2 regions of the Enterococcus faecium genome follow, and region 1 is predicted to be linked to the other one. Evidence: predicted binding sites of a transcription regulator. Region 1 holds the regulator's gene; the other holds the start of a gene.
What was found. Region 1 encodes HrcA, which represses chaperone genes, less so after heat shock. Its sites were predicted from a motif close to TTAGCACTCNNNNNNNNNGAGTGCTAA; they were not measured.
Positions count from the first base shown of each region.

Region 2: the regulator HrcA is predicted to act here: its motif matches at 1,225-1,251, upstream of PYW34_RS12700 (Hsp20/alpha crystallin family protein).

Region 1 is NZ_CP118955.1:1,016,284-1,023,859, reverse strand. Features, by position in the region: gene PYW34_RS04885 (amino acid ABC transporter substrate-binding protein/permease) at 1-448, shown strand, start outside; gene PYW34_RS04880 (amino acid ABC transporter ATP-binding protein) at 450-1,187, shown strand; gene dnaJ (molecular chaperone DnaJ) at 1,556-2,737, opposite strand; gene dnaK (molecular chaperone DnaK) at 2,888-4,717, opposite strand; gene grpE (nucleotide exchange factor GrpE) at 4,768-5,331, opposite strand; gene hrcA (heat-inducible transcriptional repressor HrcA) at 5,425-6,468, opposite strand; gene hemW (radical SAM family heme chaperone HemW) at 6,703-7,576, opposite strand, start outside.
Region 2 is NZ_CP118956.1:74,186-81,761, forward strand. Features, by position in the region: one part of gene PYW34_RS12695 (IS3 family transposase) at 1-63, shown strand, start outside; one part of gene PYW34_RS12695 (IS3 family transposase) at 63-961, shown strand; gene PYW34_RS12700 (Hsp20/alpha crystallin family protein) at 1,330-1,743, shown strand; gene PYW34_RS12705 (ISL3-like element IS1251 family transposase) at 1,834-3,126, opposite strand; gene PYW34_RS13085 (hypothetical protein) at 3,387-3,647, shown strand; gene PYW34_RS12710 (hypothetical protein) at 3,765-4,103, shown strand; gene PYW34_RS12715 (IS6-like element ISS1N family transposase) at 4,194-4,874, shown strand; gene PYW34_RS12720 (DUF4430 domain-containing protein) at 4,994-5,398, opposite strand; gene PYW34_RS12725 (cob(I)yrinic acid a,c-diamide adenosyltransferase) at 5,414-5,977, opposite strand; gene PYW34_RS12730 (vitamin B12-dependent ribonucleotide reductase) at 5,991-7,576, opposite strand, start outside.

The sequences.
Region 1 (7,576 bases):
GGTTCTTGCGTTCTTTATTTTCTTTGGGTTGCCTGGTATCGTTGGATTTACGATTCCTGACTTCCTTGCTGGTGTTATCACCTTGACTCTTAACGCAAGTGCTTATATCGCAGAGATTGTTCGAGGCGGGATCAACGCCGTTCCTGTCGGACAAATGGAAGCTTCCAGAAGTTTAGGTCTTTCTTATAATCGGACAATGCAAAAAATCATTTTGCCACAAGCAATACGCATCATGATCCCATCATTCGTCAATCAGTTCGTTATCTCATTAAAAGACACAACGATCATTTCCGCAATCGGTGTAGTCGAATTGCTGCAAACTGGTAAGATCATTGTTGCACGTACAACACAAAGTACGTATGTTTACTTGATCATTGCGATCATGTACTTGATTTTGATCACAGCATTGACAAAATTAGCAAAAGTTTTAGAAAAGAAGGTGAAGTAAGATGGCAGAAAAAATCTTAGTTGAGCATTTAGTCAAAAAATACGGCGATAACACAGTATTAAACGACATCAATGTATCCATCAACGAAGGAGATGTCGTCTGTATCATTGGCCCTTCAGGTTCAGGAAAAAGTACATTTTTGCGTTGCTTGAATCGTTTAGAAGAACCTTCTGACGGTGAAATTATTATTGACGGCGCCCACTTGATGGATAAAAGCACAGATATCAACTTGGTGAGACAACATATCGGAATGGTATTCCAGCACTTTAACCTATTCCCTCATCTTTCTATTTTGGAAAACATCATTTTAGCACCGATGGACCTGAAGAAAGAATCTAGAGAAGAAGCAGAGAAAAAAGCAATCAAATTACTGCAGACAGTTGGTCTAGAAGATAAAAAAGATATGTATCCTGAAATGCTTTCTGGTGGACAAAAACAGCGTGTGGCTATTGCTCGTGCTCTAGCGATGAACCCTGACATCATGCTTTTTGATGAGCCTACATCTGCACTCGACCCCGAAATGGTCGGTGATGTCTTGAACGTCATGAAAAAGTTAGCAGAACAAGGTATGACGATGGTTATCGTTACGCACGAAATGGGCTTCGCTAAAGAAGTGGCCAATCGTGTCATGTTCATTGACGACGGAAACTTTTTAGAAGACGGAACGCCTCAACAAATCTTTGAAAATCCGCAAAATGAACGGACAAAAGATTTCTTGAATAAAGTATTGAATATTTAATAAAAACCAAAAATGCCCGGTTGCTTCATGACGACCGGGCATTTTTAGTTTCTTGTTTTTTCACTTAACTGTACCAGCCGCATCGCTTGTTCTCCTGCACAAACAAGCAATCGCTCTACCTGTTCCATCGCATAAGAAAGTACCATCGGTTCATTGACGATATCAAGTACATAGTCGATACCACCTTCAGAAACTATGATGATTATCTTATTCTAAAGCTGGCTTTTTTGTTGGTACAAACATGACAACTACAAAAAAAACCAGGCGAACGTATGATTGTTCGTCTGGTTTTTAATTATTAATGACTTAGCGTTTTTACTAGAAATAGAAAATTTGGGCAAGTCTACTTTATATTTTTACTAGAAAAACTACTTCCGCTTTTTCCCGCCAAAAGCATCTTTAAACTTATCGAAGAAACCGTCTTCTTGCTGTTCTTCAACTTTGATGCCGCCAGCTTCAGCGAATGCACGTAATGCTTCTCTTTGTTGTTCATTTAGATTTTTCGGTGTGATCAGTTTTACTTTGACATGTTGGTCGCCTGTTGCACCACCACGTAACTTCGGAGCGCCTTTTCCACGTAAACGGAAGTTCGTACCTGTCTGTGTTCCAGCAGGGATCTTCAATTTCACATCTCCATGGACAGTTGGTACTTGGACTTCATCCCCCAAAGCTGCTTGTACAAAACTTAAAGGCAATTCATAGTAAATTTCAGAACCTTCACGATCAAAGATATCACTTTCTTCTACACGAAAGACCACATACAAATCACCAAATGGTCCGCCGTTTTCTCCAGCTTCTCCTTGACCAGCTAAACGCATTTGTTGTCCTTCTTCTACACCAGCTGGTACATTCACTTTAACTGAATGTGCTTTCTTCTCATGCCCTGAGCCATGACAGGTTGGACAAGGTTCTTTGATTTCTTTCCCTGTGCCATGACAAACATCACAAGTTTGACGGCTCATCACTCGTCCAAGTGGCGTTTGGCGTTCTACATTGATCGTACCTGCACCATGACATTTATGACAAGTAGTTGGTTGTGTGCCTGGTTTTGCACCGTTTCCACCACAAGTATGACAGATTTCTTCCCGATTATACTTGATTTCTTTTTCTACACCAAAAATCGCTTCTTCAAAAGACAAGTCGACCGTATATTGCAAATCAGCACCTTGACGAGGCGCATTTGGATCGACTGACCGACCGCCTCCTCCAAAGAAAGAGTCGAAGATATCTTCAAAACCACCGAAGCCGCCACCAGAGAAGCCGCCACCAGAGAAGCCGCCGAATCCACCAAATCCGCCACCAGCTCCACCAGCACCGTAATTTGGATCTGTGCCTGCATGCCCGTATTGGTCGTATGCAGCGCGTTTTTGCGGGTCACTTAAAATCTCATATGCTTCTGATACTTCTTTGAATTTTTCTTCCGCATCAGGTTCTTTATTGATGTCAGGATGGTATTTTTTCGAAAGCTTACGATAAGCTTTCTTTATTTCATCTTCTGATGCTCCTTTTGAGAGCCCTAAGACTTCATAATAATCACGTTTTGTTGCCATAGGCTTTCCTCCTATTGGTTCTCATCATTTTCACGTCGCTTGTTATCATATCATATTTTGTTTGAAACAAAAACCGATACTTCAAACTATTTTTCAAAAGAAAAAGCCAAAGTAGCAACTTTGGCCTTCTCTCGAAATTCAGTGAACTGATTATTTATCGTCGCCATCGACTTCTTCAAAATCAGCATCAACGACATCATCTGCTCCGCCTTGAGCTGCTTCTGGATTTTCTTGAGCTTGTTGTTGTGCAGCTTGTTCGTATAGTTTAACAGTCAAGTTTTGAACGATTTCGTTCAATGCATCGCGTTTAGTTTTCATTTCCTCGATGTTGTTTGCTTCAACAGCGGCTTTTAATTCGTCACGAGCTGTTTCTGCTTTTTTCACTTCTTCTTCGTCCACTTTGCCTTCTAATTCTTTCAATGTTTTGTCCACAGAGAATAGCAATGCGTCTACATCATTACGTAGGTCAACTTCCTCTTTACGAGCTTTATCTGCTTCAGCGTTTGCTTCTGCATCTTTCACCATACGTTCGATTTCTTCGTCTGTTAGACCTGAAGAAGATTTGATCGTGATTTTTTGTTCTTTTTGTGTACCTAGATCTTTCGCAGATACATTTACAATCCCGTTTTTATCAATATCGAATGTTACTTCGATTTGTGGAATACCACGAGGAGCTGCTGGAATATCTGTCAATTGGAATCTTCCTAGAGTTTTGTTGTCAGCAGCCATTGGGCGTTCACCTTGTAATACATGGATGTCTACTGCTGGTTGATTATCTGCCGCAGTTGAGAATACTTGTGATTTACTTGTTGGAATCGTTGTATTGCGGTCAATCAATTTAGTGAACACTCCACCCATTGTTTCGATACCTAATGACAATGGTGTAACGTCAAGTAAAACAACATCTTTCACATCACCAGTGATCACGCCACCTTGGATAGCAGCACCCATAGCAACTACTTCATCAGGGTTAACTGATTTGTTTGGTTCTTTTCCTGTTTCTTTACGTACTGCTTCTACAACTGCAGGGATACGAGTAGATCCACCGACTAAAATAACTTCGTCGATTTCTGATTGTGACAGACCTGCATCTTTTAACGCTTGACGTACTGGTACTTTTGTACGTTCTACTAAGTCAGCTGTTAATTCATCAAATTTTGCACGTGTCAATGTCATTTCCAAATGCAATGGTCCAGATTCTCCTGCTGTGATAAATGGCAAGCTGATTTGTGTGCTTGATACGCCAGATAAATCTTTTTTCGCTTTTTCAGCAGCGTCTTTCAAGCGTTGTAAAGCCATTTTGTCTTGAGACAAGTCAATGCTGTTTTCTTTTTTGAATTCTGCTACCATGTAGTCGATGATTTTGTTATCAAAGTCGTCCCCACCTAGATGGTTGTCGCCAGCTGTTGACAATACATCAAAGACACCGTCTCCTAGTTCAAGGATAGATACGTCAAAAGTACCGCCACCAAGGTCGAATACTAAGATTTTTTCGTCGCGATCTGTTTTATCTAAACCATAGGCAAGAGCAGCTGCAGTTGGTTCATTGACGATACGTTCTACTTCTAGACCAGCGATCTTACCAGCATCTTTTGTTGCTTGACGTTGTGCATCATTAAAGTAAGCTGGCACAGTGATAACTGCTTTTTCGACTTTTTCACCTAAATAGTCTTCTGCGAATCCTTTGATATATTGAAGGATCATTGCTGAGATTTCTTGTGGTGTATATGATTTACCTTCTACATCTACTTTGTAACCTGCTTCACCGATATGGCGTTTGATTGATGAAATCGTATTTGGGTTTGTCACAGCTTGACGTTTTGCAACTTCCCCTACTTGGATTTCTCCATTTTTGAATGATACAACAGAAGGTGTTGTACGGTTTCCTTCTGGGTTAGCGATGATTTTTGCTTCGTTTCCTTCCAATACTGCTACTGCAGAGTTAGTCGTACCTAAGTCAATACCGATAATTTTACTCATAATTAACGTCTCCTTCTTTAATTGAAAGTGTAAGTTTTATATCCGCACAATTATTGTGCAACAATGACCATAGTTGGTCTTAACACGCGATCATGTAATTTGTAGCCTTCTTGTAGTACTTCTACAATCGTATCGGCTGGTGTATCTTCAGTCGCTGGAACAGTTTGTACTGCTTGATGAAGATTAGGATCAAAGGCTTCTCCTTTAGCAGGGATTTTTTCAATTCCTTCTTCTTCCAGTGCGTTACGCAAACTTTCCAAGACCATTTCCACGCCTTTTTTCAAACCTGCCCCTTGATCATCTGACACTTCTGTGGCTAATGCACGTTCCAGGTTGTCAATTGATGGAAGTAATTTTTTGGCTAAATCTTGTGAACGGTATTTTTGTAATTGCTCACGCTCATTTTTTCCTCGATTTGCCATATTTGCGATTTCAGCACGAGCCCGCAAGTATCTATCTTCCATTTCTTCTAACTCAGCTTTTAATTTCGCTGTTTCGAATTCTTCCGCTTCAGCTTCTGAAATACCCGAATCTTCTGCAGCTTCGACATCGATTTCCGGTTCTGGCTGAGCATCTGTCATTTCTTTATCTAGTTCTTCTTGATTTTCTTTCACGATACAGTCTTCCTTTCATTATTCAGTCAGCTGTTTGATTGCTCTTACTAAGAAAGAGAGAACGATCAGCTGCAAATAGCTTCGTTATTCACATTACGAGTTTGACAAGTCAAGCGAGCGGTAATAATCAGCAAGTTTAGCTGCTAGTTCTCTTCGATAAACATCGACTAGACCGAACATCCGAGAATAAGGCATACTAGTAGGCCCTAACAAGGCTATTGTACCTCTTCCATGACCATCTATCTCGTAACTTGCTTGAATCATACTCATATTCTGCAATAAATCATTGCCTAATTCAGCACCAATCTTGATATGAATATTGCTATCCATCGGAGTGATCATTTGTGTAAGTCCGTCTGAGTCTTTCATAAAAGAAAACATCGATTTGAACTGATCAAGATCTTGACGGGGCTCATAATCCAAGAGATTCATTTGTCCACTGACATAAACCTTTTCTTCAAAAACATGACCAAGAACGGTGTCAAATAACTGAGACATCCCTTCTGTCGTCTGGAAATATTTATGAAGAATCATCGGAATCTCCGTACGAAGTTTATGGTACACCGTCATCAGAGGATCTCCGACTAGACGGTCGTTTACAATCTGTACCATTTTTTCTAGTTCCTGACTTCCCATATATTCGGGAAGAGTGAACACTTGGCTTTCTACATTCCCCATATCTGTTACGACGATAGCAATAATCTGTCGATTATTCAAGGGTACGATACGAAAGCCAGTCAGTCGGCGGTCTTTTATTTCAGGTCCCAATGAAAAAGTCGTATAGCTTGTCAGCTCAGATAATATCTCAGCAGATTGCTTAATAATCTCATTGATTTCATGAAATTCTCTGCCTAGAGACTGACGAATCAGCAGCAAATCATCTTCTGCTACGCGAGCAGGTTTTAACAAATGATCCACGTAATAACGATAGCCTAAAGCAGATGGAATCCGCCCAGAAGAAGAGTGAGTCTTCAACAGCAATCCTTCATCTTCTAATGCTTTCATATCATTGCGAATCGTTGCTGAGCTGGCCTTGACTCCCTCAGACATTAATGTTTTGGAACCAACGGGCACGCCACTACTCGTATAGTGTTGGATGATCAGACGTAAAATGTCGTTTTGTCGCTTTGTTAACATCTTCCTCACCTCTCATTAGCACTCATATATTCTAAGTGCTAATTCACTTATAAATATAGCAAGAAGCCCTTCTCCTGTCAAGAGAAAGACTCCATTTTTTAGCACTCTAAACACAAGAGTGCTAATTCTAAATAATTGATGTAAATCCAGTTATATCAATACTTCAATACCTCATTGTCAAACTTTCTAAACTTTTTCTTTTCAAGTTTCGATAAAAAACAAATATTCTTCAAACTATTTTTCAAATAAAAAGCGCTCAAACACATTGTTCCCCAAAAAAGTCCCTCTTGGTGTCAAATAAACACGGTCTTCTTCATTAACAAGTAACCCTTCTTGCTCTAATTCCCTTAGCACATCACCGTACACCGATTCAATTGTTTTTTGATAGCGATCATAGAAATGTTTTTTAGTAATCCCTGTTTTTTTTCTTAGTCCTAAGAACATTTCTTCTTCTATTTGATTTTTTCGTGTCAATTTTTCTTCTTCCAATACCGGGCGTTCATTTGCTCGTAATGGGCGTAAATAGTGTTGGATCGGTCCTTTGTTGCGGTAACGAATATCTCCAAGATAACCGCTAGCACCAGCTCCAAACCCAAAATAGTGGTCATTGTTCCAGTACATGAGGTTATGTTGAGATTCATGTCCGGAGAGCCCAAAGTTACTTATTTCATATTGGTGACGTCCATGCTTTTCCATTGCTTCAATCGTCTCTTCAAACATTCTGGTTTCCGTTTCCTGATCAGGCAGTTCGAGTCTTCCTTGTCGTACCCAGTTCATGAACATTGTTTTGTTTTCGAGGATCAATGAGTACAAAGAATAGTGAGGCAGATCCAAAGCCAAAGCTTTTTCCAAAGTATCCCGATATCCTTCTAGTGTTTGTCCCGGTAATGCATAAATCAAATCGATGCTTACATTGGTAAAATTTTCTGCTTCTAAAAATTGCATTGTTTGATACACATCTTCTGCAGTATGTTTACGTCCAATTTTTTTCAATAAGCGATTGTCAAATGTCTGCACTCCCATGGATAAACGATTGACGCCATAGTTTTTCATCACTTGAAGTTTTTCACGGGTCAAATCACCAGGATTCGCTTCTACAGTAAACTCA
Region 2 (7,576 bases), on a different replicon from region 1:
TAGCTGAACTGAGAAAAGAAAATGCTCGTTTAAATGAGGAACTTGAAATCTTAAAAAAAGCCGCAGCCATATTCTCTCGGAAAACCTAAATTCGCTTGTTCAATTTATTGAAAAATGGTGTAAGGATTACACTGTTTCTTTGTTGTGTCGGTTATTAGAAATCCCTAGAAGTGTCTATTATTTTTATAAGAATAAACCGTTGACAGCTACAGAAATCAGAAATAATAAGTTGAAAAAGAAGATTTCAACAATTTTTTTTACGAATAAACAACGCTATGGTGCCACAAAGATCCATCAAGTTTTATTAAAAGAAGGGATTTCAGTATCTCTTAAACATGTCCAAAAGCTAATGAAACAATTAAATTTAAGGTCGATTGTAGTTAAAAAATATAGACCTCAAAGGTCTAATAAACCGATCATTTCAAAAGAGAATCTCTTAAATCAGGACTTTTCTACTGAAACGATCTGTGAGAAATGGGCAGCTGACATTACGTACATTCCTACTAAGAAAAATGGTTGGTGTTACTTATCTTCAATCATGGATTTACACACGAAAAAAATTATTAGTTATACATTTTCAAAACGAATGACTGTGGATTGTGTCATTCAAACATTGAATAAAGCAAAAATACATTATCACATTCCAGAAGGAATGATTCTACACACTGACTTGGGCAGCCAATACACAGCAAGAGAAGTGGAACAATGGCTTAAAACCAACAAAATAAGGCATTCTTATAGTAGAAAAGGAACACCTTATGATAATGCTGGAATCGAATCTTTCCATGCCTCATTGAAAAAAGAAGAAGTCTACACGACTAGCTACTCAGATTTTGAAGAAGCAAATCGAGCGCTACTTAGCTACATTGAAGGATTTTATAACCGAAATCGAATCCATAGCTCGATTCACTATCTAACCCCACAGGAATTTGAAGAATTAGCAAAAGAAAAAATGGCTTAACCGTCTCTACTAAAATGTGTCCAAGATATTGACTCAAATCCACCTGCAATATCCAACCAATCCGACATATGTGATCCTCTCCTTCTTTTTTCTTACAAATCCAGTATAAAAGCTCACTAAAAAAATTAAGACATGAAATTTACAGCTTCAGCTAAAAAATGTGTACTAATGGAAGAGCAAAAAAATTTTCATCTTTTTGCATAGATTGCTAAAATTCCTGAGCGTTACATAAGCAATGTTTCTCTTTTTGATATATAATTTTTTTATCATTTAAGAAAGGAGAATTCTAATGAAAACTTTAGATGCTATTGCATTAACTTTATTTTAACTTTATTAATAAAAAATACTTATTGAAAGGATGATTAAAAATGGCAAATGTACCTAGCATTCGCGACATGTTCCCTGATTTCAATGACGTGTTTAGTCCAGCATTCAATGATTTTTTAGGTGTTTCAAGTTATCCAAAAGTGGATTTAGTCGAAAATGAAAAAGAATACAAACTAACTGCTGATATGCCTGGCTATGACAAAGAAGACACGACAGTTGAATATTCAGATAATACTTTGACGATCTCCGCCAATCATGAGTCCCATACAGAAGATAAAGAAGATGGCAACTATGTACGGAAAGAAAGACATTCGGTCTCTTACAAACGTTCATTCTATCTTCCTAATGTTGATGAAGAAAAAATCACTGGAACCTTTAAAAACGGTGTGCTGAAATTAGTATTGCCTAAAACAGCTCATCAGCCAAAAGAAACAAAAAAAATTGAGTTAAATTAGAACTTATCGCGGCTCTTTGTCAAATGATGTTGGTAAAGAGAAATCTTAGAATAATTGGAGATCAAGTGGATCAGTTCCTCTTGATCTTTTTTAGTTGAAAATCAATGCGTTGCCATGACGAATCATGATGCGCAATTTGAAATTATAAAAGCTACGAAAGCCATATGCATTTCGTTTTAACACTTTGATATGGTTGTTCAGACATTCAAGTGGGCCATTTGAATAACTTTGTTGTAAAGCATTTTTGATTTGTGACAGAAATTTCTGGAACGTTCTCAAGGTCGTCTGATAGCCTTCGGGAAGCATGATATTATTGGTAAGTAGTTCTTCAAACGATACGTAGTCTCGTTCCTTTACAGCGTAAAGAAAGTCTTGATATAACTGATAGCCTACACGCAAAGCAGGGCTCCCTTTCAGTAAGCGATCCACAATATCGGTCTCTGTTAAATGAGCTTTGAAGCCAGGTCGCCAAAGGCGTCGAGTATAATCAAGCTTGCGTTCATCTTTTTGAAGAAGTTTCCAGTATCTTTTTAATTGCTTACCTAATTGATAGTGTTTTTGTTCTTTGCTTTTTAATAGTTGGTTCGTTTCTTTGATTCGATGATTGCGAAAGGTACGACCAATATGTTGGACGATGTGAAACCGGTCAATAATCAGCTGTGCTTTTGGAAACAGCTTTTTAACGAGCGATACATAGGGAGCGTACATATCAATCACGATCCATTCGACCGCTTCACGAATTTCTCGTGAAAAATGACTAAAATAACGTTTTAAAAAAGGCAGTTGTCGGTTCTCGACAATGTCCAATAAGCGCTGTGTTTGTCCATCCATCATGATGAAACTCATAGCACCTGAAACACCCCGAACTGATTTGAATTCATCAAAACAAAGTACCTTAGGTAACGGTGTCCGAAAAGGATTCAACGGACGATAAAATCGCTTCATAATACGGTAAACAGAAGAGACCGATAGATTTTTCTGAGCGGCGATCTCTGTCATTGAGGTATTTTTTTTCAGACGAGTCACGACAGACCAGCGGACTTTCTCACTGATGAAACAATGTTTTTTCGCAACAGAAGTATCTGCGACAAAGGTCCGCTGACAAGCTTTGCATTTGAAGCGTTGCTTTTTCAATTCGAGGTAGGTACGGTATTCAGAAACATCGTTCATTAACAACCGGACGGTTGTTGTACCCCAACGCACAATATCTGAAGCAATCTGGTGTTTACAGTGGATGCATTCTTGGGCTGTATAAATCAAGTTTCCACGATAAATATGACAGATTTGCCCTTTGTATTTTTCTTTTGTGAGACAATTTTCGTTAAAAGTAACTGATAAGTCTAGAATATCTAATGTTTCTTTGATAAGGTGAGTGTAAGACATCTTGATTCCTCCTTTTGGGTTGGTTCGCCAAATTAATTCTAAAGGATTTCAAGGTGTCTTTTCTATATGTTTTGGAAAATAAAAAAGATGCTGGTGTCATCCACCAACATCAAAAAGTATAGAGCCCTTATCGCCTCTCGATGGATGAGGGGCGATTTTTATATATTTGGATAAGAACGAGTATGTTTAAATTTTCAAAATGAGCAAAAAAATATTTTGTTTTTACGATAAAGATGTTATGATCTCTCTTGGTAAAAAATATGGGAGTTGATCATTTGATTGTCTTAAGTAAACTTTTGTTTTGGATACCATTTATCATAATGACCAGTGCTTTCTTTTACTTATTCAAAAGGCCTAATAAATACTTACTCTTATCTGCTTGTCCGATGATCTATTTTATCCATAAGATTAGAGGATTTTATTATTACGACTCTGGTATCTCATTGTTTTGCTACGAAATCAGCTTATTAGCTTCGGCCATCTTTTTCATATTTGTGTTAGAATATTTCAGAAAAAAATAAACTTCCAGTCCGTTTTGGCTGGAAGTTTTTCATTTGGTGCAGATCTTTTCAGCTGATATTCATACAAGTTGATCCATTTTTCTATTATTAAGTACATACCATTGTTACTCTTTGAATGTGGGGGAGAAAAAAATAAAAGGAGCTGGTATTTTGTTAGTTATGAGTAAAGCTTTGTTTTTACTTCCCTGCACGTTCATGTTTATTGTTTTATGTTATTTCAAAAGAAGAAAAAAATGGTGCTGGATCGATGTTCTACTATTCCTTCCCTTTTTCCCGCTTATTTATTTTCTTGAAGAAATATGGGATGATATGGCATGTGATTCTGCTTTTCTTTTTAGTCATTCATTGGGGTTTATGATCTCTCTTATGATCTTTGCCATTGTGCTATTTTTTTTGAATACGCGAATTGTAAAATTAAATTTGCTCTTTTCACTTTTCGGAATAAATTCACTGTGACTCTTGATACCTTCTTTGGTTCTGTTGCAAAGTTTTCCAAAAAATCTATTTTAGTGTAAAATTGAGAAAAAAGACAGAGAGGACAGAGTAATGAATCATTTTAAAGGCAAACAATTCAAAAAAGACGTCATTATTGTCGCTGTTGGTTACTACCTGCGTTACAATCTAAGCTATCGTGAAGTTCAGGAATTGTTATATGATCGTGGAATAAATGTTTGTCATACTACGATTTATCGTTGGGTACAAGAGTACAGCAAAGTCCTCTATTATCTTTGGAAGAAGAAAAATAGACAATCCTTCTATTCATGGAAAATGGACGAAACGTATATCAAAATTAAGGGACGTTGGCATTATCTTTATCGTGCAATTGATGCGGACGGCTTAACCTTAGATATCTGGTTACGAAAGAAACGGGATACGCAAGCAGCCTATGCTTTCTTAAAACGACTCCATAAACAGTTTGGTGAGCCGAAAGCAATTGTGACCGATAAAGCACCTTCTCTTGGCTCCGCCTTTAGAAAGTTACAGAGTGTGGGTTTATATACTAAGACAGAGCACCGAACTGTGAAGTATCTTAACAATTTAATAGAACAAGACCATCGACCTATTAAACGACGAAATAAATTTTATCAAAGTCTACGTACAGCCTCTTCCACGATTAAGGGCATGGAGACCATTCGAGGAATATATAAAAAGAACCGAAGAAATGGAACGCTCTTCGGCTTTTCGGTGTCTACTGAAATCAAGGTATTAATGGGAATAACAGCCTAAGATATTTGGAGTTCAGAGAGGGCGCGTTTGATTTTCAAACTTCGCAACAGAACCCCTTTAAAAACTAATAATTTTCTCATACTTAATTATCGCCCAATTGCTGTAAAGAACGATAATTTTTATTTAAATACACCCAAATTGAAAACTACCTGATCATCATTATCTAATGTAGTTTCACCTGCGCCTTTTTCACCCATTTTTCCATTGATAGTGAATGTCCAGTATTTATTTTGACTCTCATCTTGCGCATGACCATCAATTGAAGTAATAAAGCCATCCCTTTCTTTTACTTCAAAGTTAGCCTTTAAAATTACCAATAATGATTCTCCTGATTTGTAAGTGACTGTTTTTGAAGTGATCTCTTTATCACTATCAGTCAATTTTATCAGCGCGCTTGATTTAGCAACCTCGCTTGTTGCTTGAGTGGATGCTTTTGAAGAGGCTTGATCATTTTGATTTGATTGGCACCCTGTCATAATGAATAGTCCGATAAAAACGGTTAATAATGTTGCTAATTTTTTCAAGTTTAAAACCCTCTCTTAATGGAATACCTTCCCTGCTCGTTCATAAAATGGCTCTTTGGTAGCATAAACATGATTTACATAACGTGCAAGTACAAAAAATAAATCTGATAAGCGATTCATAATTTTGTATGCATGTAAATTGATAGGTTCATCTGAAACAATCAATCGTGTGATTTCACGTTCTGCCCGACGAATAACTGTTCGTGTAATTTGCATATCGCATGCCACCGGATGTCCTCCAGGTAAGATAAATTTTTCAATGACTGGAACTTTTGCTTGATAAAAATCAATCAGCGTTTCAATCTTAGTTACTTCTTCTTTCCCTACAATCATTTCTTTAATCCCGATGGGTGTAGCCAAGTCTGTTCCAATATCAAAAAGTAAAATTTGTAATACAACTAGTTCTTTTTTCAACAGCTCAAACTTTTTATCATCCAACTCTGAAATAATTTTACCGACCCAAGAATTTACTTCATCAACGCTACCGTAAGCACAAACGCGAGCGTCAGATTTTTTTATTCTTTCTCCACCAATAATACTAGTATTTCCTTTATCGCCGCTTTTAGTATAAATTTTCATCGAATAGCTCCTTTTACAAGCCACATTTTAGTTGTACTTTACAGTTAGTGCAGGTACTGCAACCACCAATTTCTTCAATTCTACCCTCATGGCAAATCGGACATATTTCTTCTGCTTCTGATGATTCTAATGAGTCAAGAGTAATTTGATTATCTGCCACCCCTACTACAGGTTCTTCAAATACATTGTCATCTGCTTCAAGTGTCAACACTTGCGAATCCCTGCTACCATCCACATAGACAGTTCCACCTTTAGCACCGCCTTGATACAGATCTTCATAGATCGCAGCTACTTGTTTCACTTGATAACCCTTAGGTGCATTGACTGTTTTTGAGATAGAGCTATCTACCCAACGTTGGATCGTACATTGAACACTCACGTGATCTTTTGGTGAAAGCTCCATGGCAGTGACAAAGAATGGTGGTAGATTATCCGCAGTTTTCTCTGGATTTTTTTCTAAATATTCACTGACTATTTCAGCGTTAACTTCAATGAATTTTCCTAAGCGACCACTTCTAAAATAAGAAAAAGAGAAATATGGTTCTAGTCCGGTTGAAACACCAGCCATAGTACCCGTTGACCCTGTTGGTGCGACTGTTAGTAAATGAGAATTACGAATACCGTATTTTAGAATCGCTTGTCGGATTGATTCCGGCATCTTCTTCATATAACCCGATTCAATAAAACGTTGACGAAGCGCGGTTGTTTCCTCGACTGTTTTGCCTACTAAAAATGGGAAGCTGCCTTTTTCTTTTGCTAGTTCGACGGACGTTTGATAAGCCGTAACAGCAATTTTTTCAAATACTTGATCTACTAAACGGTTTCCATCTTCAGATCCATAGACTTTTTCACAATAAATCAATAAATCTGCCAATCCCATGACCCCAAGTCCAACGCGTCGTTCACCTTTAGCTTGCTGCTCATTTTTTTTAAAAAAGTAAGGCGTCGCATCAATTACATTGTCCTGAAAACGAACACTAGCTCTTACGACATCAGTTAATTTTTCAAAGTCGACAACTTTCGTTTTTTTATCAACCATATTGGCTAAATTAATTGCTGCTAGATTGCATACCGCATAAGGCGTCAATGGCTGTTCCCCACATGGATTGGTTGCAACTACCTTTTGTCCGTAGGCTTGAGCATTGGTCATCTCATTAGCATTATCGATAAAAAATATTCCCGGTTCTGCTGAATACGTTGCACAATAAGTAATCAAATCCCACAATTCGCGAGCCTTGATCGTTTGATGTATTTTTACTTTACGCCCTGTTTCAGCCCATTCTCTGACATCTCCAATTTCCATCCAATGTTGATCATAATCAGCCATTTCACTAGCGTCATAGTCTTCGATTGCTGGAAAGCGTAACTCATAAGTTTGGTCGGTTTCGACAGCTTCCATAAATTCTTTTGTTAAACAGACGGAGATATTGGCTCCGGTCAAGAAATCAGGGTCTTTCACACTGTACGTACCACCCGCTTTTAATTTCTGTTGAGCCGTTTTTAAAAATTTATCCTCCATATCATTTGTCGGATGATCAACCAAAAATTCTAACCATTCTTTTTCATTTGCTGTCAGTGGTTCAAAAGTCAGTTTTTCAC